3 regions of the Brevibacillus sp. NPDC058079 genome follow, and region 1 is predicted to be linked to each of the others. Evidence: predicted binding sites of a transcription regulator. Region 1 holds the regulator's gene; each other region holds the start of a gene.

Region 1 (4,270 bases):
TCCGCTACCGTCGTGGCCGTCTGCTCCGTACCTGCTGTTTGTCTGACCGCAGACGCAGTATCTGTGCCGTCTGTATTGTCTGATCGACTTGCTGTCCCCAATACAATCCCAAGCAGAAATAGACCGAGTAGGATAGGAATCAGCCACCACAGCATTTTGGGCCGGATGTACATGTCGTCCCCCCTGTCCCATTTTTGTCTTTAGCCTATGCTATACGGGAAGGTTTTAGAACGACACGGAAAAGTTGCTAATCATAGCTTAAGGTCGGGCGGTCATACTACATATACACCCCGAGGAGGTGAGCGCGTGACATCTTCGCAACAAACCACATCTCCTGACATACTTGGGTTTCTGTTACAGGAATACCGCGTCTCCTGGGCAGGATTGTCGTCTCCCTTGCGTCAATGGTCGCACACACCCACTCTTCATTTTCGCCATCATCTCCTGACAAAAGCTGTGGCGAAAACGAACAACGGAACGTCGTAGTATCCAATTCCCCTACCTACACCTGCACTGCCTTACTCCTGTCCCCCACCTGACAGGAGCCTTTTACCGTTTTAACGTTTGGAATACGCGGTTTGCTTCGTAAATCGCGCGCTCCTCATCGATGGTCAACAGCTTATGATTACGCATCAAGAATTTACCCGCTACAATCGTATCTTTCACATCGCGTCCATTTGCTGCGTACACCACGTGTGAAATCGGTTGGTGTGCCGGGTGGAAATGGGCTTGGTGGCTATCCAGTACGATCAAGTCAGCTTGCTTGCCTACTTCAATGCTTCCGAGCGTTTCCTCTTGGAATACCCCTTCTGCGCCATAACGAGTAGCCATGCGAAGTGCTTCCTCTGCTGGTACGGCTACTGGATCGTTGTTCACACCTTTGTGCAGGATCGCAGCGAGTTTCAATTCCTCAAACAAATTCAAATTGTTGTTGCTTGCCGAGCTGTCGGTACCCAGTGACACGCTTACACCTTTTGCCAACATTTTCGGAACAGGCGCAACACCGCTTGCCAGCTTCAGGTTGCTCACTACGTTATGAGAAACTCTCACGTTGTATTTTGCCAAAATGTCGATTTCTTCATCCGTTAGGTGAACAGCGTGCGCAACGAGTGTTGGGCGATTGAACATTCCCAGCTTTTCCAAATGAGCAACTGGGCGCAGCCCGTAGTCCTTCTCGTTTTGACCGACTTCCCAAGCAGTTTCAGACATATGGATATGAAGCGGCAAGGAAAGCTCATCGGCTTTTTCGATAATTTGGGTAATAAATTCTGGTGAGCACGTGTACGGCGCGTGCGGTGCCATCATGACGGTAATACGCCCGTCCGCCTGATTATGCCATTCTTTTGCAAATAGAGTCGCGTCTTTCAGCTTTGTTTGACGTTCTTCTTCGGAGCACAGACCGATCATACCGCGGCAAAGGCGAGCACGCATTCCAGCTGCATCGACTTCCTTCGCCACGACGTCCATATGATCATACATATCCACAAACGTGGTGGTTCCGGTACGAATCATCTCGATAAGCGACAATTGGGTACCCCATTTTACTGTGTCGCCCGTGAATTGCGCCTCCAATGGCCACATTTTGTCTTCAAGCCATTGTTGCAACGGCAAATCATCTGCATAACCGCGTAGCAGGGACATACCAGCATGTCCATGCGTGTTGATTAAGCCAGGCAGTATGTAATCACCTTTTTGATCGATGACTTCATCGTATCCCGCTTCCGACAGGTCTTCAGGAGTTGGGCCCACATACGTAATCTTGTTGCCTTCGAATGCTACGGCACCATCGTAAATGACTTCATTCGTATCGTTAACGGTAATGACTGTTGCGTGAATGAGGATCGTCTTTTTCATAGTATACACTCCATTCTTACGTCAAATAGTAGGCCAAGCTTTGCAGGTTGGACGTCACATCCGCATAGTGAATGCGAACATCTTTTCCTGCGCGAATCGTCGTAGGGGCAAAATTCAAGATCCCCCTGATACCCGCTTGAGTCAACTGATCACATACGGATTGCGCTGCAGGTGCCGGTACCGTAATAATCGCTAGCTTGATTTGCTTGTTTACGATCGTTTCTTCCAGCTCTACTAAAGGCTGGATCGGTATACCTGCGACTTTTTTACCCTGCTTCTCTGGATTACTGTCAAAGATGGCCGCAATCCGCATGTTATCTTTCAAATAAGCGTTGTAGTTACTAATGGCATGGCCCAAATGCCCAGCTCCGACCAAAGCGACACGGATTTCATCCGTTAGCTTCAGAATTTCACGGATTTTTTCTACCAGATAATCGACATCATAGCCGATTCCCTTTTTTCCAAAATCACCAAAAGCTGCAAGATCTTTTCTGATTTGGGCAGGATTCACATCTAGATTCTTGCCCATCTGTTGGGAGGAAACGGTGGTCACCTCAACTTGCTGCAAATAACTGAGGTAACGCAGATAAATCGGCAAACGACGGACGACCGCTTCTGAAATCTTTTCGTGTTTTGCCACGTTCGGTCTTCCCCCCTAATTCTTTTGCTTCAAAATCCGATATTCTTTTCCATTCGATAAAATGGTAATGGAACCGTCGTGGCTGGTAACGTATGTCTCGGCCCATGACTCACCCAGGCGCTCCATGACTTCCGTCTGACCGTCTTTCATTTGATCCCGCGATCGGCCTGTCTGAATAATGGCGACCTGAGGATCGACTTGCGTCAGAAACGGTTGCGAAGAGCCTTGATTGCTCCCCTGACCGGCTACCTTTAGAACTTCCGCCTTCAGTCTATCCTTTTGCCGTTCCAACAGTCGCTCTTCTGCTTTTTCATTCACGGCGCTCATAAATAAAAATCGCAATTGTCCGTGCGTCAATCGAAAAACGAGAGAATTGTTCTGGGGCGATAAAAATAGCGGTTCATCCGGTAGCAAAACTTCCATCGAGATTTCTTGGTCAAGAGTGAGTACTTGTCCTTGCTCTGCTTCCATCTGCTTTTGGTTGGAGCGAAGCAGCACGACATGACGAATCGTTGATGCGATCAGCTTGGGCAAAATGACGGCATCTATAAGCACTTGCTGGCTCAATGAAGCGTAGCCTCCCATATGCTCAGGCTGGTCGTTCGTCAACACTACATAGTCGAGCCGTGTGATCTTGAGCTCTGCCAAGCGCGCCGAGAGAACGGGCCAATCTTCTGCCGTACCCGTATCAACCAGCATCGTTTTGCCGCCTGGCATTCTCAAAAGCGTACTCTCACCATGTGGAAGTGCCAAGTAGGTGATAATGAGACCCGAAAATTCCTGTTCTGTCTCTGTTTCAAATGGGTCATCTATCTTCACTGCTGCTTCTTGCAAATACAAATGGCTATCAATCGAGCATGCGCAAAGGAAAATCGCACTAAGAACTACAATCCACCAACGCCACTCTTTTTTCCATAACATTTATTTTATCACCTTAATCCCTATGAGACTATTGCTTCATTTTATGAATCTGACAGGGATTGCATACTAAGGAATGGCTCTATACGCTCTCGCAGTGTTGGCCATGGACCGCTTTCGATCTGAAATGGCGGTAAAGATTGTAGGAATGAGCGTCCATATCTCGACTCAACCACACGCGTGTCAAGAACGATCACGACCCCGCGATCCAAGTGGTGGCGAATCAATCGACCCACCCCTTGTTTAAATTGCAGAACAGCTTGTGGAAGAGACAAGGACATAAAAGCGTTTTTTCCTTCTGCCTTCAAAAGCTCTGCCCTTCCTTGATAGACAGGATGATTTGGCGGAGCAAATGGGAGGCGAACAATGACTAAACTGCTCAGCCATTCTCCCTGGATATCGACACCTTCCCAAAAGCTACTCGTCCCAAGCAGGACACTTCTCTCCATGCTTCGGAACAGACGCACCAGCTTACTCCGATTGTTGCTATCAATCCCGTGACCGAATAACGTATACGGTTCTGGGGCCTCCGCAAGGCGTTCCTTCATTGCTTGGTAAACAAGTCGAAGCATCGAGTGGGAGGTAAACAGGATCAGCGTCCTTCCTTTCGAAGCCAGTACGACATCCACGCACCCTTGAATGACCGCCTCCAAATACGTGTGGTCACTCTCTTTGCCTGGTGCGGGGAAATCAGATGGAATCAACAGTAATCCCTGCTCTTCATAATGAAACGGCGATGGCAGTGACAAGGTACGCACGCGCTCCTCAGGCAGTTGGTCGAGACCAAACTGGCTTCTGATGTAGGAGAAGCTGTTTTTGACCGTCAGAGTGGCTGATGTCAAGATCAGACTCCGCTTC
Region 2 (4,270 bases), on a different contig from region 1:
CCCTCCATCCTGCATTGAAGGAAGCGTTGGAGGAGACACAGCGCCTGACGGATCACAGTCCTGAGGACATCCTGAAGCTGGACATCACTCTTCATCGAGCAAAAGTGAACGAACTATTGTTGCAGACAAGTGAATTGGTACGTAAGGACGCGGTTGCCAAGTACAAAGGGGGCAAGCAAGGAAAAGCCTATGGACGAGGCGCTGATCTCATCGGTGCCAAGCTCAAAGGTGCTGATTTACGAGGAGCTCAATTGCGCGGAGCTTATTTGATTGCTGCTGATTTGAGAGGAGCAGATTTGCGGGGAGCTGACCTCATTGGTGCAGATTTTCGCGATACAGATGTGAGCGGAGCGAATTTGACGGAGACGTTGTTTCTCACGCAGGTTCAGCTCAACGCGGCGAAGGGCGATGCAACCACCAAGCTACCACCTTCGTTCACGCGTCCACTGCACTGGGCTAAATGACTGAAAAAAAGCAGGATGTCATTCGTTGACAACCTGCTTTTTTTCAGTCATTTGTTTACCTCCAAGACCAGCTGCATTTTTACGCGCCACATGTTAATTCCTCTGCTCTTTAAAAATGGTTGTTAATACAATTCTACTTTTTCCGTATTAACTATCGTGAGGCCCACAAACCAGACAAATTGCGCAATTTGTTCATGATAACAAGAAGGGAGGGGAAGTAGTTGGAGATTGCCCAAGTAAACACAGGCATCTGCCAAAACGAAGAAAACGCTAGACACGCAGAAAACATGTCGACCGAAACGTTTGCCGAAATTTATGGTGCGTACTATAAGCGCGTCTATAAATATATTTGCTATCGGATCAACAATCACTACGCAGCAGAAGAAATATGTAGCCATGTGTTTGAAATGGTGATTTCAAAATATAGCAGCTTTTCACCGGATAAATCAAACTTTGAAGTCTGGCTGTTTGCGATCGCCCGAAACGCAGTGGCAGATTACTTCCGCTCACAGAAAAAAAGAATCAGCTTTTCATTGGATTCGATTCTGAATCTGGTCTTGCCGAAGTCGTCACCGGAGGATATCGTGATCCGCGACGACAATCATCAAGCCTTATTTCAAGCACTGGCGAAGCTGAGTGACAAGGAACGCAATATCATCGCCATGAAATATGCGGCTGGTCTTAAAAACGCAGAAATCGCAGAACTTCTTGGTGTCAGTGGTTCAAATATTGGCGTCGTGCTCTACAGATGCTTGAAAAAGCTGCAGATGGAATTGCAAAAAGGAGGCTTCCGTTATGAAGAGTAAGCATGATCTAGACGATTTTCGTGAACTCACCGACTTGCTTACTGATCTGGAATTAGATGACGCCACTCCAAAAGTCAACATATACAATCGGCTGAAATTCAAATTGGAATCAGGAAACATACAACTACATGAAAAGGACGGGATCTATATGAAAATGAATAAATGGAAAGCTGCCACAGTTAGTGCTGTTGCTGTTGTTTGCCTTTTAGGTGCATTCTCAACTACGTCGTTTGCCCAAGGAATGCTTCAGACGATCTTGGCACGCTTTCAGGTCGGGAACATGGAAATTACCCAATATGATAAAGAGCTGCCTGCTACACAGTCCAATACCCAAGAAATCGAGATACCTATAGAACGCAAGGCCCCTCCTCAGATGACAGTGGAAGAAGCACGCGCAGCTAGCAAAATGGACTTTCCCGCACCGACATGGTTGTCAGAGCATTATTCCTATGTAAACACGGTCGTTCAAGGCGAGCGTATGGTAGAAGTTCAGTATAAAAAAGAGAAAGAGTTTATTTCCTTGTTGATTTCAAACGGTGGCGAAAACGGCATCAGCACGACAGAGGGTGTCAAGATCGAAACCATTGGCGGGAAAAAGGTACATTTCGCCAACGGAATCGTGATTTGGGAGCATGAAGGATTCACGTACGAGTTGTACCAGATGGCAGAGAAGAGCTTTGATGCTGCGACTATCGGCAACATCATCGATTCCTTGTCAACGAAATCCGCCAAAAAATAAGCGGTTGTTACTTCACCACGTACCCAGGCAGGACCGACTTCGATTGCTTTTCGAGGTCGGTCCTGCCTGGGGCTTTGTTGACTGAATAGGGGAAAGATGGGCCCGTAAAAGGGTCCATTTTTTTTACGGCCATAATCGTCTATAATTTTCAATATGAATGAATAGATTACATTTGAAGTGAAATAAGTAAAGAAGCATAAGTCTACCCCAAATGATAGGATAATCCTAAACAGTCACAGAGTGTTAAAAATCATGTAACGAATCGGACACCCTCTAGGGTCAAAAGTCCTGCTACAATTATACATGACCGGAAATATACAGGGTAAAACAAAACAAAGAACTCTCTCACGAAGATGAATGCGAAAAGGGGGTTACAAGAGAGAGAATCAATTGTGAATTTTTTCACATATATTTGTGATTTTTTTCACAAAGTCGCCATATATGCTGGTTTCCCCACTGGTATAATTCCGGTACATAAAGGCCAAAGCGCGAATAGAAAGGGATCTTGTACATGGATATAGTGGATTTGGGACGACTTCAATTTGCGATAACAACTATCTTTCACTTTGTTTTTGTGCCGATTTCCATCGGGCTGTCATTATTAGTAGCCATTATGGAAACGATGTATGTGGTAAAAAAGAATGACTTGTACAAAAAAATGGCCAAGTTTTGGGGAACCTTTTTGCTCATAAATTTTGCTGTCGGGATCGTGACAGGGATTATGCAGGAGTTCCAATTTGGGATGAACTGGTCTGATTTCTCACGATTCGTCGGTGATGTATTTGGGACACCGCTAGCGATTGAGGCCCTCTTAGCATTCTTCCTCGAATCGACTTTTATTGGACTTTGGGTGTTTGGTTGGGATCGTTTGTCCAAAGGTGTGCATCTCGCATGTATTTGGCTCGTATCCATCGGAACGATTCTTTCGGCTCTTTGGATTTTGGCAGCCAACTCGTTCATGCAGCAGCCAGTCGGCTTCGCTATCAATAACGGACGTGCAGAGATGGTAGATTTCTTTGCTCTCCTTACCAATGGACAATTACTATATGAATTCCCGCATACTGTATTTGCGGCATTTGCGACAGGTGCCTTCTTGGTAGCAGGTATCAGTGCTTGGAAGCTGTTGAAAAAACAAGACGTTACATTCTTTGTACAATCTTTCAAAATTGCGATCGTGGTAGCATTGATTTCCTCGCTTGCTATTGCTCAATTCGGCCATGGTCAGGCACAGTATTTGGTTGCTACCCAACCGATGAAAATGGCAGCGAGTGAAGGTCTCTGGGAAACAAGCTCAGACCCAGCTCCTTGGACAGTTTTTGCAACGATTGATCCAGAAAAACAAGAAAACGGCTTTGAAATAAAAATTCCTTACTTGCTTAGCGTTCTGACGTACAACTCGCTTTCAGGTTCTGTACCGGGCATGTTGGAATTGCAGGCAGAGTATGAGAAAACCTACGGTCCTGGAAACTACATTCCACCAGTTCGGACGACCTTCTGGAGCTTCCGCATCATGGTAGCGGGCGGTAGTGCAATGATTTTGCTGGCTTTGTACGGGGCTTACCTCGCTTTACGCAAAAAGCTGGAACAGCCAAACAAGCGATTTATGCAGTTGATGGTTGCGGGTATTTCGTTGCCATTCATCGCAAACTCAGCTGGATGGATCATGACGGAGGTAGGTCGTCAGCCGTGGACGGTATTCGGGCTACTGCGTGTTGAAGATTCGGTTTCGCCAAGCATTAGCACAGGAGAGGTATGGTTCTCTCTCATCGCCTTCACGACGATTTATCTCATCCTGCTATGTCTCTTGGCTTATCTATTTGCTCGTGTGGCCAAAAAAGGACCGGATATGGATAGTCATGAGGAAGTAGAGGATTTACAGCTTCAGGATCCATTTGACCGTGTAAGGAGTGAACGTTATGGAGCTTAATGAACTGTGGTTCCTACTCATTGCCGTTCTGTTTACCGGATTTTTCTTTCTCGAAGGCTTCGACTTTGGTGTCGGCATGGCGACGCGCCTGCTATCACGGAATGATTTGCAAACCCGGGTTCTGATCAATACGATTGGCCCGTTCTGGGATGCCAATGAAGTGTGGCTGATTACAGCCGCTGGTGCGATGTTTGCAGCGTTTCCGGAGTGGTATTCCACGATGTTTAGCGGGTATTATCTCGTGCTTACGCTGATTCTGCTTGCGTTGATTGGACGCGGGGTAGCATTTGAATTTAGAGGCAAAGGGAAAGGCGAGGCTTGGAAAAAGACGTGG
Region 3 (4,270 bases), on a different contig from region 1:
GGAGAAGCAATCAATTTGCAGCACCAAGCTGTTTCAGAATGGCTTGCAAAATGGTTATAAAAAGGTAGAATGAGGCACCTTCCTGTTATAAGAAGGTGCCTCATTTTGTGATTGGTGACGGCCTATTGCGTGATTCCGAGCATTTGCTTCATATCTTCTTGGGCATCACCAATCAACTGAATATGGAACAAGTCTTGCAATACTTCCAGAACACCGGGCTGAATGAACTCAGGCAATTTTGGACCGATCCGTATATCTTGTATACCCAGGCTAAACAGGCCGAGCAGGATGGCAACCGCTTTTTGTTCAAACCAGGAAAGAACGATACTTACCGGTAACTCGTTCACTTCACACTCGAAGGCATCGGCTAATGCAGCCGCAATCGTAATGGTAGAAACCGAGTTATTGCACTGTCCCAAATCGATATACCTTGGGATGTTGGTACCTGGCACGATGCCGAAATCTACATCGTTAAAACGGAATTTTCCGCAGGAGGTAGTAAGAATGACTGCTTCTGGCGGTAAGGACGTAGCTAATTCACGGTAATACTCGCCTCCCTTGCCAGGAGCGTCACAACCAGCGATGACGAAGAAGCGTTTGATCTGTCCTTCCTTGACTGCCTGAATGATTTCAGGGGCGATGCCGAGGACCGTTTTGTGATGATATCCGGTCGTCAATGTCAGTTCCGATTCGATAGAAACCTCAGGAAGAGACAATGCTTTTTCAATGAGCGGCGTAAAATCGTTCTCTACAATTTTCGTCACATTTTCCAAACCGGTTATATCATACGAAAAGAAACGATCGGCGTAGCTGCCTCGAATAGGCATTACACAGTTTGTTGTAGCGAGTATGGCGCCGGGAAATTTCTCAAACAATTGACGCTGATCGTACCATGCTTTCCCGATGTTTCCTTTCAAATGAGGATATTTCTTCAGTGCGGGGTAGCCATGTGCAGGAAGCATTTCGGAATGCGTATACACATTGATTCCTTTGCCTTCTGTCTGTTTTAACAGCTCTTCGAGAGCAAACAGATTGTGCCCCGTAACAACGATGCATTTTCCTTCGATTTTATTTTGCGAGACTGTGATTGGCTGCGGGACTCCGAAATGATCCGTATGAGCCCGATCCAAAAGCTCCATGACTTTTATGGCGGCTTTGCCTACTTTCATGGCCATTTGCAAATGTTCGTCTAAGTTAAAATTCACATTCGTCAATGTAAAATAGAGAGCTTCCTGTGTAATCCCATCCACTTCAGGATCGATATAGCCCAGTTGTCGAGCATGTGTGGCATAAGCTGCAATTCCTTTTAAAGCAAAAATAATTGTATCCTGAATACTCGCAAGATCTTCATTCTTTCCGCAAACGCCTATGACCTTACAACCACCTGATGGAGTCTGTTCACATTGATAACAAAACATGTATAATCCACTCCTTCGATTCAAGATTTCGCTTTGATTATAAGCGGATTGCCCGGAAGGAGCTGTGATTAAAATCACAACGAAACCAAACTTTGCCTTTTATCATAGTGGATGAAGAAGATTTCCCAAGTGAGGGGTGTTGTTTATGGTACGAAAATGGCAGTTGCCGTTACAGACGTTGAGTCTTACGGTCGGTTTCATGGTATGGGTCATTCTGTCATCGCTCATGCCTTTTATCAAAGAAACCGTACCTATGAGTGCAAGCGAAGTGGCGTGGGTGACAGCGATTCCAGTCTTGCTTGGATCGTTGCTGAGAATCCCCGTAGGATATTGGAGTAACCGATTTGGCGCGAGAATATTATTTAGCATAAGCTTTCTCTTGCTGCTAGCCCCTGTTTTTTATATTAGCCAGGCGACCACTTATACAGATTTGTTAATCGGCGGGCTATTTTTGGGGATAGGCGGAGCGGTGTTTTCCGTTGGTGTTACTTCTCTTCCTAAATACTATCCGAAAGAGAAGCATGGTTCTATAAACGGAATCTACGGTATGGGGAATATTGGTACAGCGATAACCACTTTTGCAGCACCAGTTCTGGCCAAATCATTGGGATGGGCCAATACCGTACAGATGTTTATGCTACTGCTTGCAGGATTCGCTGTGCTTACCTTCTTACTGGGGGATAAAAATGAACCTAAGGTAGTGACTCCTCTTGGTCAGCAGATCAAGAGTGTCTACAAAAACGAAAAGCTATGGTTAATCAGTTTGTTCTACTTTATTACGTTTGGTTGCTTCGTCGCTTTCACCGTGTATCTCCCGAATTTTTTAGTGAGCCATTTCCAACTGGATAAAGTAGATGCAGGTATGAGAACAGCAGGGTTCATTCTCTTGGCGACACTTGCGAGACCAGTGGGAGGCTGGCTAGGAGATAGGTGGAATCCCTTCAAGGCATTGATGATTGTGTTTGCAGGGCTTGCCTTGTCTGGTATTGTCTTATCGTTTTCGCCATCGATTTTGATGTATACGGTAGGATGCTTGTTAGTAGCGGCATGTGCCGGTATCGGTAACGGAGCCGTGTTCAAATTAGTGCCGATGTATTTCTCGCGACAAGCGGGGATTGTGAATGGGATCGTATCTGCCATGGGGGGATTAGGAGGCTTTTTCCCGCCGTTGATCTTAACGCTGCTGTTTAATCTGACGGGGCATTACGCGATCGGTTTCATGGCGTTATCTCAGTTTGCACTGGCAAGCTTGGTCTTGGTGATGTGGATGTTTTATCAAGAGAAGCTGCAGCTCGCCGCTACCATTATGGAAAAGACGGGAGAGGCGATACTGATTACCGATACACGAGGAGTCATTAAAAGTGCGAACCACGCTTTTACGAAAGTGACCGGTTATGAGATGAATGAGGTGATTGGCAAGTCCCCTAATATTTTAAAATCAGGCAGGCAGAGTGCCGATTTCTATCAAAAGATGTGGGACTCGATTAAGAAGAATGGCTACTGGCAAGGAGAGATCTGGAATCGCCGGAAGAATGGAGATCAGTACCTCCAATGGTTAACGATCAGCGCGATTCTGGACGATGCAGGAGACGTCGAGTACTATGCTGGCATGTTCAGCGAGCTCGCGGAGCAAAGACATGGATAAAGAAGCTTGAACCACTTATGAAAAAAAGTCTTGGACGGACGAGTCCAGGACTTTTTTCGTGCAGGAAAGGATGTAGACGTTGCTCACATTTGGCAAATATCTGGAGGGCAGTCATCACAAAAAATCGCTTCTTTTAAATAGGCAAGGTCCTTAATCAAGATATGTCCCTGGGGAAGCAGATCGATGGTGTCCTGTTTTTTTAGATCGGAAAGCATCCGGTTGACACTTTCTCGTGTCAGACCAATGAATTGTGCCAAATCACGATTGGTAAGGGAAAGGTCGATGAGGATTCCATCGGGGTGTGGCTTGCCATACGTGTTACTCATGCGGATTAGCGTTGAATACAAGGCACCGATTTTGCCATTGAGTAGCAAATCACGAAATTTAGACTGCATCCGCCTGTTCATCAATCCCATCCAACGCAGGAAGTCTACGCAAAATTGACCGTTTTTGATGAGCATTTTTTCCAACTCTTGTCGCGGAATGATCCATATCTCACCCTCCATCAACATGGTGCCTGTGGAGGTGTACGTCAATTCCTGTTCGAAGAGCCCGGAGACGCCGACTAGCTCTCCTGCACCAAATACTTGCAGTGTCAGTTCTTTTCCATCGTTGGTGTTTTTAGTGAGCTTAATTTGGCCTGACGAAATTAAGAATAGCTGATCAGCTCTTTCACCATCCAAAAACAGAACGGCTCCGGGAACGAATTTTTTCCTAATAGAAAACGTTTCAAGGCTATTCACAAAATCGGAAGAAATCTGCTGTACAAATGTTGTGCCATTTCCGGTCATGTGGGTCCTCCCTACAACAAGGATACAAAGTAACTCATTATATCATCCGAAATCGATGGTTTGGGAAGAGAAAATCGTCCTAGATTGTGGCAGTGGTGTGAGGTAAATCACAACCTGGGTTACGAGCCATTGCTACAATGGACTCGAGCGAAAGGAAAAAATGAGCAGCAGCAGGGAGGGTGTTGTATGAACTATATATTTGCTTCCAAGGTGGCGAAGCGTGCTTTTATCATCATTGCTTGCTTGTTCGTCCTAAGTTACGTGGGAACACGTTTTTTCACGCATATTGATTTGGCGCTTTACGGCTATATGGTGGGGACACTTGTCTTTATTGGAGGTTTCCTTTACCGATTTTCTGCGTGGGCAGATCGCCCGCCAACGAATGTCATTTTGAAAAAGGGGCTACGACTTCTCTT

Evidence for each region. The regulator Rex, encoded in region 1, represses fermentation and respiration genes when NADH is low (regulators of the CRP and FNR family bind a similar motif). The targets are predictions, from matches to a motif close to TTGTGAAATATTTCACAA.
Region 2: a site for Rex is predicted at 2,400-2,417, ahead of ACFVS2_RS13225 (cytochrome ubiquinol oxidase subunit I). Genes of this name have one in related genera too.
Region 3: a site for Rex is predicted at 1,481-1,498, ahead of ACFVS2_RS13930 (nitrate/nitrite transporter). Genes of this name have one in related genera too.

Annotation. Positions count from the first base shown of each region.
Region 1 covers NZ_JBHVSO010000001.1:442,055-446,324, reverse strand. Annotated here, with positions in the region: gene ACFVS2_RS02360 (hypothetical protein) at 1-173, opposite strand, end outside; gene ACFVS2_RS02355 (hypothetical protein) at 307-486, shown strand; gene ACFVS2_RS02350 (amidohydrolase) at 550-1,854, opposite strand; gene ACFVS2_RS02345 (redox-sensing transcriptional repressor Rex) at 1,871-2,494, opposite strand; gene ACFVS2_RS02340 (ComEC/Rec2 family competence protein) at 2,510-3,415, opposite strand; gene dinG (ATP-dependent DNA helicase DinG) at 3,457-4,270, opposite strand, start outside.
Region 2 covers NZ_JBHVSO010000004.1:10,704-14,973, reverse strand. Annotated here, with positions in the region: gene ACFVS2_RS13240 (pentapeptide repeat-containing protein) at 1-464, shown strand, start outside; gene ACFVS2_RS13235 (sigma-70 family RNA polymerase sigma factor) at 686-1,270, shown strand; gene ACFVS2_RS13230 (hypothetical protein) at 1,260-2,009, shown strand; gene ACFVS2_RS13225 (cytochrome ubiquinol oxidase subunit I) at 2,521-3,936, shown strand; gene cydB (cytochrome d ubiquinol oxidase subunit II) at 3,926-4,270, shown strand, end outside.
Region 3 covers NZ_JBHVSO010000004.1:156,452-160,721, reverse strand. Annotated here, with positions in the region: gene ACFVS2_RS13940 (S1 family peptidase) at 1-60, shown strand, start outside; gene hcp (hydroxylamine reductase) at 123-1,418, opposite strand; gene ACFVS2_RS13930 (nitrate/nitrite transporter) at 1,564-3,063, shown strand; gene ACFVS2_RS13925 (Crp/Fnr family transcriptional regulator) at 3,147-3,854, opposite strand; gene ACFVS2_RS13920 (hypothetical protein) at 4,041-4,270, shown strand, end outside.